2 regions of the Cryobacterium arcticum genome follow, and region 1 is predicted to be linked to the other one. Evidence: predicted binding sites of a transcription regulator. Region 1 holds the regulator's gene; the other holds the start of a gene.
The links. The regulator LexA, encoded in region 1, represses DNA repair genes until DNA is damaged. The targets are predictions, from matches to a motif close to TCGAACANNTGTTCGA.
Positions count from the first base shown of each region.

Region 2: a site for LexA is predicted at 2,147-2,162, ahead of PA27867_RS21030 (intein-containing Rv2578c family radical SAM protein). Genes of this name have one in related genera too.

Region 1 covers NZ_CP016282.1:1,320,746-1,326,554, forward strand. The annotation lists gene PA27867_RS05855 (methylenetetrahydrofolate reductase) at 1-673, shown strand, start outside; gene metE (5-methyltetrahydropteroyltriglutamate--homocysteine S-methyltransferase) at 673-2,994, shown strand; gene lexA (transcriptional repressor LexA) at 3,079-3,702, opposite strand; gene PA27867_RS05870 (LysM peptidoglycan-binding domain-containing protein) at 4,135-4,575, shown strand; gene PA27867_RS05875 (histidinol-phosphate transaminase) at 4,636-5,721, shown strand; gene hisB (imidazoleglycerol-phosphate dehydratase HisB) at 5,731-5,809, shown strand, end outside.
Region 2 covers NZ_CP016282.1:522,637-528,445, reverse strand. The annotation lists gene PA27867_RS21030 (intein-containing Rv2578c family radical SAM protein) at 1-2,138, opposite strand, end outside; gene PA27867_RS02355 (MDR family MFS transporter) at 2,345-3,778, opposite strand; gene PA27867_RS02350 (malate:quinone oxidoreductase) at 4,230-5,705, opposite strand.

The DNA of each region.
Region 1 (5,809 bases):
GCACAGCGCCGGCGAGCTCGTGCAGCTGATCCATCGGGTGCAGGCCGAACGGGTGCCCTACCAGGAGACCCCGATCCCCGGCCTGCCTCAGGCCCGCGCGGTCAAGACCGAACGCGAGCATGTGCGTATCGCCGTCGCCGCGTTCCCGAACGGGCACCCACGCTCGCGCTCCACGGCCCAGGACATCGACACCCTGCTGGCCAAGCAGGCCGCCGGCGCGAACCTGGCCATCACCCAGCTGTTCTTCCACGCCGACCACTACCTGAGCTTCATCCAGCGGGCCAGGGAGGCCGGCGTCGAATTCCCGATCCTGCCCGGCATCATGCCGGTCACCAGCCCGGGCCGGCTGCGGCGCATCCTCGAGCTCTCCGGCGAGGAGCTGCCCGCCGAGCTCTCCATCCAGCTCGAGGTGGAGCCCACCGCCCAAGGCCAGCGGGAGATCGGCATCAGCCATGCCGCCGCGCTGGCCAAGAAGCTCATCGCGGGCGGCGCTCCCGGCCTGCACCTCTACGCCTTCAACCAGCACGAAACCGTGCTCGCCGTACTCGACCGGGCGGGGGCGCTCGCGCCCGCCGCACCGCTCGCCACATCCCAGCTCCCGCCCCCGACCATTGCCCCCACCAGCCCCGCTGCCGGCACCCCTGCCGGTACCCACCCCACGAAGGACTCCTGATGACCACCACCGCTTCCGCCTTCCCCACCGGAACGATCCTCGGCTACCCGCGAATCGGGCGCCGCCGAGAACTCAAAAAGGCCGTCGAAGCGTTCTGGGCCGGCCGGATCGACGCCGAGGAGCTCGAGGCCGCCGCCGCGGCCCTCCGCAACACCACCCGGGAACGACTCGTGAGCCTGGGCCTGGGCCGCACCGACTCGTCGATCCCGGAGAGCTTCTCCTACTACGACCAGGTGCTGGATGCGGCGGTGACCGTCGGCGCCATCCCCGCCCGGTTCGCTGACCTCGTCGACGCCGCCGGCCACCTCGACCTGGCCGGCTACTTCACCCTCGCGCGCGGCGCCGGAGAGAACCTGCCGCTGGAGATGACCAAGTGGTTCGACTCCAACTACCACTACCTGGTGCCGGAGATCGGCCCGGAGACCACCTTCTCCCTCGCCAGCGACCGCATCGTGCGCGAGTTCGACGAAGCCGTGGCCGCCGGATTCCTCACCCGCCCGGTCATCGTCGGCCCGGTCACCTTCCTGCTCCTCGCCAAACCGTCGAGCGACGCTCCGGCCGGGTTCCACCCACTCGACCGCCTGGACGACCTGCTGCCCGTCTACGCCACCCTGATCGAACGCCTCGCCGCTGCGGGCGCCGAGTGGGTGCAGCTGGACGAACCCGGACTCGTCAGCGAGAGCATCGACATCCCGCGGGACGCCGCCCTGGCGGCCCTCGCACGGGCGTACGCGGTGCTCGGCGCGGTCCAAAACCGGCCAGCCCTGTTCGTGGCGGCACCGTACGGCAGCCTGGATGACGCGCTGCCCGTGCTGGCCGGCTCCGCGGTCGAGGCCATCGGGCTCGATCTTGTGCGCGGCACGGTTCCCACCAGCGCGGCCGGGCTGGGCGAAACCGTCCTCGTCGCCGGCGTGATCGACGGCCACAACATCTGGCGCGGCGACCTCGCGGCGGCCTTCGAAACCGTCGGCCGGCTCAGCGCACTGAGCGACAAGATCGCCGTCTCCAGCTCGACCTCCCTGCTGCACCTGCCGCACGACGTGACCGACGAGAGCAAGCTCGGCGCGGACCTTCCCGGTTGGCTCGCCTTCGCCGACCAGAAGATCGGCCAGGTCGCCACCCTCGCCCGCGGCCTCACCGAGGGCCGGGCGGCCATCCAGGCCGACCTCGACGCGGCCACGGCTTCTCTCGCCGCACGCCGGGTGTCACCGGGGGTACGCGACGGTGCCGTGCGCGCCCGGCTCGAGTCGCTCACCCCGGCCGACTTCAGCCGCGGCGACTACGAGACCCGGGTCGCCGCACAGGAGGCCGTGCTCGACCTGCCACCGCTGCCGACCACGACGATCGGGTCGTTCCCGCAGACCGGGGAGATCCGCCGTGCCCGCGCCCGCCTGGTCTCCGGTGAACTCGCCCCCGCCGACTACCAGGAGCTCATGCGCGCCGAGATCGGCCGGGTCGTGCAGCTGCAGGAGGACCTCGGCCTGGACGTGCTCGTGCACGGAGAACCCGAACGCAACGACATGGTGCAGTATTTCGCCGAGAACCTCGACGGCTTCACCGTCACCGAGAACGGATGGGTGCAGTCCTATGGCAGCCGGTGCACCCGCCCGTCGATCCTCTGGGGCGACGTGTCCCGCCCGGCGCCGATCACGGTGGAGTGGTCCAGCTACACCCAGAGCCTCACCGAGAAGCCCGTGAAGGGGATGCTCACCGGGCCGGTCACCATCCTGGCCTGGTCGTTCGTGCGTGACGACCAGCCGCTGGGGGAGACCGCCCGCCAGGTGGCGCTGGCGTTGCGCGACGAGATCGGCGACCTGGAGGCCGCGGGCATCCAGGTCGTGCAGGTCGACGAGCCCGCCCTCCGGGAACTGCTGCCGCTGAAGAAGAAGGACCACGCGGACTACCTGGACTGGTCGGTGGGGTCGTTCCGGCTGGCCACGGCCGGTGTGGCCGACGCGACGCAGATCCACACCCACCTCTGCTACTCCGAATTCGGCGTCGTCATCGATGCCATCCGCAACCTGGATGCCGACGTGACCAGCATCGAGGCGGCGCGATCGAAGATGGAGGTCGTGGCGGACATCCAGACCAGCGGCTTCGACCACGGCATCGGCCCGGGCGTCTACGACATCCACTCGCCGCGGGTACCCGGCGTGGCCGAGATCACCGAGCTGCTCGAGCGGGCCCTCGAATCGATCCCCGCCCGCCAGGTCTGGGTGAACCCCGACTGCGGGTTGAAGACCCGCGGGTACGCGGAGACCGTCGAGTCGCTCCGCAACATCGTGGACGCCACCCGCGCCGTGCGGGCGACGCTGGTCTGATCCCGGCAGCGCACCCAGCGCACCGAACACGAAAAGGCCCGGCTCCCCGTGGTGGAGCCGGCCTGTTTCGTCCAGGGGAGCTGGCTAGACCGACCGGAGCACGGCGACGACCTTGCCGAGGACCTCGGCGTAGTCGCCCAGGATGGGCTCGAAGTTGGTGTTCCGGGGCAGCAGCCAGGTGTGGCCGTCGCGCTGGCGGAACACCTTGACGGTGGCCTCACCGTCGAGCATCGCGGCGACGATCTCGCCGTTCTCGGCCGTCTTCTGCTGGCGGATGACGACCCAGTCGCCATCGCAGATCGCGGCGTCGATCATCGACTCACCGACCACCTTGAGCATGAACAGCTCGCCCTTGCCCACCAGCTGGCGGGGGAGCGGGAAGATCTCGTCGATCTGCTGGTCGGCCATGATCGGGATACCGGCGGCGATACGGCCGACGAGGGGCACCATCGCCGCGTCACCGACCTGGATGCCGGCCTGATAGTCGTCGGGTGCGCCGGGCACGACATCGTCGCCGGACTGGGGGACCTCGATGAGCACCTCGAGCGCGCGCGGCCGGTTCGGGTCGCGGCGCAGGTACCCGCTCAGCTGCAGCTGGTGGAGCTGGTGCGTCACGCTCGACAGGGACGAGAGGCCCACGGCGTCGCCGATCTCCCGCATGCTCGGCGGATACCCGCGGTCACGCACCGAGCGCTGGATGACGTCCATGACGGCGCGCTGTTTATCGCTCAGGGTCTTGCGGCGCCGCGTGGTGCCTTTATCCCGAGGTGTGCTCTGCTGGGCCACGTTGTCGCTCCTCTGCTTGGTCTGGCGGTGAGTAGGTCTGGCTGGTGAGGCCGGTCGGCCGATGATTCCTGCTGGCCGGTGGGTCTTCCCGGCTGGCGATTCCGGCCGGCGATCTGCTGCTGCGAAGGCCTGCTGGAGCCAATGTCGGAGGTCTCTGTTTGAGTACAGCTACCAATCGAAACTGTAGCCAAACAGCGACGGTTTCTAGACATGCATTCGAGTGTGTTGCCGAATCCGTCTATATATTATCCGCAAACAGGGTTGATTGTTCGAACATTCGAAGTTATATTCGGAACATAGATTCGCATCCGGCCCTCCCGGCCGAGGGCCGGATGCGTTACCAGGAGGTCTGACATGAGCGCAGCATACGCACTAAAGCCCGGTTCGGGTACCGGAGGTTCGAACACTTCTCGCCCGAACGCCCCACGGCTGAGCATCGTCGGCGACAGCCGCGAGCACGCCACCCAGTTCGCATCCGCCCCGCGCACCCACCTGCGGCTCACCCGCCGCGGCCGGATCGTCTTCACGACCCTCGCGGCACTGCCGCTGGTGCTCGGTTCCATCGTCGTCGCCGTCAACGGCGGCGTCGCTGCCGCAGAGGGCACGACCGGAGTCGGAGCGGCAGCGTTCGACTACGTCACCATCGAATCCGGGCAGTCGCTCTGGCAGCTGGCCGAGTCCATCGCCCCCACCCAGGACCCGCGCGACGTGATCGCCGACATCGTCAACCTTAACCAGCTGCCGTCCGACGCCGTGCAGCCCGGCCAGCGCCTGGCCCTCCCCGCCGGCTACTGAGCCGACACCTCCCGGCAGCCGCCGGGAGAGGGCACCCGCGGCGCAACTAAGCTTGTTCGGGTGACCAGCCTCGACGACCTGCCCCTGCGCGCCAACCTCCGCGGACAAATCCCTTACGGTGCACCGCAGTTGCACGTACCGGTGGCGCTGAACGTGAACGAGAATACCCACCCGATTCCGCCGGCTGTCGCCGCGGACATCGCGCAGGCCCTCGCCGCAGCGATCCTGACCGTGAACCGCTACCCCGACCGGGAGTTCACCCAGCTGCGCGACGACCTCGCCGGCTACCTCGGCCACGGCCTCACCCGCGACAACATCTGGGCGGCCAACGGCTCCAACGAGGTGCTGCAGCAGGTGCTGCAGGCCTTCGGCGGACCGGGCCGGTCCCTGCTCGGCTTCGCGCCGACCTATTCGATGTACTCGATCCTCGCCTCCGGCACCGATACCCGCTGGATCGCCGGCGGCCGGGACGCCGACTACGAGTTGTCCCCGGAGACCGCCGCGCGCTGGGTGCGCGAGACCTCGCCCGACATCGTTTTCCTCTGCTCCCCGAACAACCCCACCGGAACACCCCTGTCGCTGGCCACGATCGAAGCGGTCTACGACGCCACCGACGGCATCGTCGTGGTCGACGAGGCGTACGCCGAATTCGCCCCCGCCGGCACGGAGAGTGCGCTCAGCCTGCTGCCCGGGCGTGAACGCCTGCTGGTCTCCCGCACCATGAGCAAGGCCTTCGCCTTCGCGGGAGTGCGCCTGGGCTACCTCGCCGCCGACCCGGCCGTCACGGATGCGCTCCGCCTGGTCCGCCTGCCCTACCACCTGTCCGCGCTCACCCAGGCGGCGGCCGTGGCCGCGCTCGCCCACACCGGCGAGATGCTCGCCATGGTCGATGACATCCGGGTGCAACGCGACCGCCTGGTGGCCGAACTCAGCGCCCTCGGCTTCAACCCGCTCCGCAGCGGCAGCAACTTCGTGCTCTTCGGCGGGGTCACCGACCCGCACGCCACCTTCGAAGCTCTACTCGCCGAGGGAATCCTCATCCGCGACGTCGGCATCCCCGGTCACCTGCGCGTATCGGCCGGCACAGAAGCCGAGACCAGCGCCTTCCTGGCGGCCATCGCACGGCTGCGCCCGGCAGCCGAATAAACTAGGCGCATGACCAACGTCACGCCCTCGCCTCGCCGTGCCCACATCCAGCGCGAAACGAGCGAATCGAGCATCGACCTGTCGATCG
Region 2 (5,809 bases), 800 kb from region 1:
AGGGGCAACTCGGCGGCGATGAGCGAGGGTGGCACCAATCCGGCGGGCTGTGGTCCACTCCCACTACCAGTCCCTCCTGGGCTCGTGGCCGATCCGGTGAGGGCCGTCGAGCGGATGCCGCCTGTTGCCGGGTCCTCGCGGCGCCGCTCGAGACCGTGCGCGCGCAACAGCGGGTGGATGCGTTCGGCCAGCCACTGACGGTACTCCTTGGGCGCGTAGGCGCCCCGCTTGTAAAGCTCGCGGTACCGGGGCATCAGCTCCGGGTGGTCCTCCTCGAGCCAGTGGAAGTACCACTCCTTGACACCAGGCTTGAGGTAGAGGGCGCTGTAGAGCACCCCGGTGGCGCCGGCGGCCTTGGCTTGCCGCATCGCCTCGTCCAGGTGGGCGCGGGTGTCGGTGAGGAACGGCAGGATCGGCATCATGAACACCGAGCAATCCATGCCCTTCTCGCGGATCGCGGTGACCGTGGCCAGCCGGGCCTTCGTGCTCGGGGTTCCCGGTTCAACGGCCTGCTGCAGCGCATCGTCGTAGATCGCGATCGACAACGCCAGGTCCACGGGCACCTGACGGCTGGCCTCAGCAAGCAGGTCGAGGTCGCGGCGCAGCAGGGTGCCCTTGGTGAGGATCGAGAACGGGGTGCCGGAGTCGGCGAGCGCCGCGATGATGCCCGGCATCAGCCGGTAGCGGCCCTCGGCGCGCTGGTACGGGTCGGTGTTGGTGCCGAGCGCCACCGGATGCTTGCCCCAGGTGGGCTTGGCGAGTTCCTTTCGCAGCACCTCGGCCACGTTCACCTTCACGATGATCTCGTTGTCGAAATCCTTGCCGGCGTCGAGGTCGAGGTAGTTGTGGGTGGGGCGAGCAAAGCAATTGTGACTGACGATGCCATTGGCGATGAAGTCTCCGGTGCCCGTGGTGATGTCGATCATGTCCATGGTGGCGCCGAGGTCTTCAATCGACACGATCTGAAGCTTGGCATCCGATTTGACGGCTCTGCCAGCGATGGAGAGCTTACGGTCGATGGCAGGGCCGCTCAGGTTAAAGAACTTCGACCGCATCGCCAGCCCACCGGTCACTCGAACGCAGCGGACACCATTCGGTCTCGCGTCCTCGAGCACGTGATCGATTCCCAGCACCTCCATGGACCTCTGAATGTTGGCGAGAATCGCATCGTCTTTGTTGCTGATGCGCAGAACTCCCTGCGAACACGATCCCTCGGCGTCGAACACGCCCGCAAGATACCCAGCATGCCAATCCACATCCGGCGACTCGGGCCACGCAATCAGTGTGGTGATCTGGGCGTAGTTCGCCGCCTTTCCCGAGTAGATCGAGTTGATCGCCCGCCGCGTTTCGGAGGCGGCTGAAAAGGGCCGCGTGAGCGTGTGGATGTCTTCCTGGTCGAGAAACAGGCGGGTGCGGTTGAGCGCTTCAGGATCGGCCAATGCGAGCCTGAACAGCCGCACCTTGCTACCGCCTCCCGTCCGACGCGGATAATCACGGGAGATCATCATGCCGTCGCCTCGTATCATCCCCGTCAGGTAACCCCGCCTATAACTGGGCGCAAAGTACTGGGGCTGAGTTGTCTCAGTGAGTCCATTGAGCCCGAAGCCCATCAACTTATTGTTCGTGGTGAGATACGGACGTTGCCCGTCGCCGCTCATCGAGCCGGTGACGAACTTCCAGCCTCGCTCGGTCAGAAAGCGGTGGTCGCCGCTCGCCACAATCTCCGTACCGTCGCCCAGAGTGATCCGGTGGCCCCGCTTGCGCGTGTTCCAAGCCGCAAGCACGGTGGTCTGCACGAAGCGACGATAAGACCCCTCCACTCGTGTGCCGATGATGGCCTCGCCGACTTTGACGTCCCACAGGGGCTTTTGCCGCCCGTCTGCCATCAGGATGAGGGTTTCAGGGCTCAGGCAATAGGTGCACGCATGGGAACAGCCCCGGTACGGGTTGATCGTCCAGCCGAAGGGCATCGCGCTCTGGCCGGGCACCCTGTTGAGGGCGGACTTGGCGAGCACCTCGTGGAAGGTGATGCCGTCGAACTCGGGCGTGCGCACGCTGCGCACCAGGTTGTTCAGCCGGGCGAGGCCGGGCAGGGCCCCGGCCTGCTCGGTCGTCAGTTCCTGTCCACTCCAGCGCATGCCACTAGTCGAACACACGTTCGATTCGGATGCAAGCGCAGGCGGACCGTTCATCCGCCCACGCCGTAAGGGGCGCGGTCATGGCATAACCTCCTGCAATCCTCGCGAAAACCAGCTCACACGGCCAGTTTCGGGCCATTTCAAGAAAGCTGCAGGAGTTATGCACAGTGTTTGCGCTGGGCCAGCTCGCCCCGTCGGGCTCGCGGCTAGGGGGTGGCCGGCTCGGGATCGAAGCCGAGCGGCTTGGTGCGGGGCATGTAGAAGGCCGCCGCCACGGTGGCTACCGCGGTGATCGCGAGGGCCACGAACACAGCGGATGACGCGGACGTGATGGCCGCGGGGCCGTGGTCGGTGTTGCCGGGCAGGGCGTAGATCGCGTTGGCGAGGGCGCCGAAGATCGCCACGCCCACGGCGCTGCCGATGGAGCGGGAGAACATATTTGTTCCGGTGACGACCCCGCGCTCGTCCCACTCGACGCTCGACTGGGCGGCGATCATCGACGGCGTGGCCACCAGACCCAGCCCGAGGCCGATCACGAAGCAGGAGACGGCCACGGTGACGACGGCCGGGGTGGCGGCCGTGAGCGCCAGGGTCACCGTGCCGAGCACGGTGATGGCCAGGCCGATCAGAACGGTGGCGCGGAAGCCGATCCGCAGGTAGAGCCGCCCGGACTGGGATGCCGAGATCGGCCAGCCGATGGTCAGGGCCGCGACGGCCAGACCGCCGAGGATGGGGGTGACGCCGAGCGAGCCCTCCAGGTAGGTGGGCACGAACGAGGTAAGTCCCAGCATGATGGCGCCGACGCCCAGCCCGATCAGGGAACTGGTCAGCACCACCCGCCGCGAGAACACCCACATCGGCAGCACTGGTTCGGCCGCCCGGCGTTCGGCGAACACGAAGGCGATCAGCAGCAGGGCCCCGGCGGAGAAGATGCCGATGCTCTGCAGTGAGCCCCACGCCCACGCCTGGCCGCCTTCGAGCACCGCCAGCAGCAGAGCGCTCAGCGCGAGCATCAGCAGCGTGGCGCCGAGGTAGTCCACCTTGTGCTTGCGGTGCTGGATGGTTTCGTGGAAGGTGCGCATGAGCATCCCGGCGGCCAGGAGACACAGAGGGATGTTGATGAAGAAGATCCAGCGCCACGACGAGAATTCGGCGAACACGCCGCCGAGGGTCGGCCCGACGACGGAGGACACCGCCCACACGCTGGCGAGGTAGCCCTGGGTCTTGGCGCGCTCGGCCACGGTGTAGATGTCACCGGCGATGGTGACCGACATCGGCAGGATGGCGCCGGCTCCGAGGCCCTGCACGGCCCGGAACGCGATCAGGGCGGGCATGCTCCAGGCGAATCCGCACAGGATCGAGCCGAGCAGGAAGATGCCGATGCCGAACAGGAGGATCGGCTTGCGACCGATGACATCGGAGAGCTTCGCGTAGACCGGCACCGACACGGCTTGGGCGAGCAGGTAGATGGAGAACAGCCACGGGAACTGTGAGAAGCCACCGATGTCCTTGACGATAGAAGGCACCGCCGTGGCGAGGATGGTCGACTCGATGGCGACGAGCCCGGTCGTCAGCATCAGGGCGATGAGGATGGGCCCGCGTTCGGACCGGAAGCCGACGTCCCGTCTATCCACGCTCATCGGTTGGACGTTGCCCGGGTGTCGTTTCTAGTGCTCACTGTGGACCCAAGCTTCGAGCTGGGCGAAGTATTCCGGCCACTCGCAGATCGAGCGCGTCGAGATCGGGTCGCGAGGTCTCGACAAGCTCGACCGACGTACCGGTCGCGGACGCTCGCCGGCGTGGCAGTCTCGACCACACGGTGATCGAGCTTGTCGAGATCGGGTCGCCAGGTCTCGACAGGCTCGACCGACGCACCGGTCGCGGACGCTCGCCGGCGTGGCAGTCGCGACCACACGGTGATCGAGCTTGTCGAGATCCCGTCGCGAGGTCTCGACAAGCTCGACCGACGCACCGGTCGCGGACGCTCGCCGGCGTGGCAGTCGCGACCACACGGTGATCGAGCTTGTCGAGATCCCGTCGCGAGGTCTCGGCAAGCTCGACCATCGGCTGGGTCGCGCCGACCGGCGCGGGCTACGCGGTGAGGTGCAGGGTCTTGGCGGTGGCGGCCAGGGATGCTGCCGCGGCCGCGGGGTCGTCGGAGAGCTTGGTGCCCAGGCTCGGGATCATCTCCCGCAGCTGCGGCTCCCAGCGGGAGTAGTCGCTGGGGAAGCAACGCTTGAGCAGGTCGACCATGATGGGCGCGGCCGTGGATGCGCCGGGCGACGCCCCGAGCAGGCCCGCGATGCTGCCGTCGGCGGAGGTGATGACCTCGGTGCCGAACTGCAGGATTCCGCCGAGCTTGGCATCCTTCTTCATCACCTGCACGCGCTGCCCGGCGGTGATGAGTTCCCAGTCCTTGGCCTGGGCCGTGGGCATGAACTCCCGCAGCGCCTCGAGCTTGGCCTTCCGGGAGGCGAAGACCTCACCGATCAGGTACTTCATCAGGCCGAAGTTGTTCTTGGCCACGGCGAGCATGGGCACGAGGTTGTGCGGGCGTACGGAGAAGGGCAAGTCGAACCAGGTGCTGCGCTTGAGGAACTTGGGGCTGAACCCGGCGAACGGGCCGAAGAGCAGCGAGGTCTCGCCATCCACGACCCGGGTGTCGAGGTGCGGCACCGACATCGGCGGCGCGCCCACGGCGGCCTTGCCGTAGACCTTCGCCTGGTGCTGCGCCACGATGGCGGGGTTGCTGGTGCGCAGGAACTGGCCGCTGATGGGGAACCCGCCGAAGCCCTTGATCTCGGGGATGCCGCTCTTCTGCAGCAGCGCGAGCGCTCCCCCGCCGGCGCCGACGAAGACGAACTTGGCGTCGACAGTGTTGGTGTACCGGCCCACGAGGCTGAGCAGTTTGAGCTTCCAGGAGCCGTCGTCCTGCTGCTTGAGGGTGGTGACCTGCTGGTTGAGGTGCACCTTCACGCCGCGCTTCTTGAGCGAGTCGAAGAGGTAGCGGGTGACCGCGCCGAAGTCCACGTCGGTGCCGGAGTCGATGCGGGTCGCGGCGATCTTCTGGGAGGGGTCGCGCTTCTTGGTCAGCAGCGGCGTCCACTGGCCGATGACGGCGGGGTCCTCGCTGTACTCCAGGCCGGCGAACAGCGGCTGGTCGGCGAGCGCGTCGCGGCGCTTGCGCAGGTAGTCCACGCTGGAGGAGCCGTGCACGAAGGTCATGTGCGGGGTGGAGTTGATGAACTTCTCGGGCTCGGGCAGCACGCCCGTCTCGACGAGGTGCGACCAGAGCTGGCGGCTGATCTGGAACTGCTCGTTGATCACCACGGCCTTCTCGGCGGTGACGGTGCCGTCGGCGGCCTGCGGCATGTAGTTGAGCTCGCAGAGCGCGGCGTGGCCGGTGCCGGCGTTGTTCCAGGGGTTGGAGCTCTCCTGGGCAAGCTCGCCAAGGCGCTCGTAGACCTGGATGTTCCAGTCGGGCTGCAGTTCGGCGAGCAGGGTGGCCAGGGTGGCACTCATGATGCCCCCGCCAATCAGGGCGACATCGACCTTTTCTGAATTCACGCTCTAACTCTAACCCGCCGGTTGGGCGGGTCAGCCGGAGCTCGCGGCAGGCTCGGGCTCCCCCAGCCGGTCCATACGTACGCCGGGGCTCACGTCGACGTATA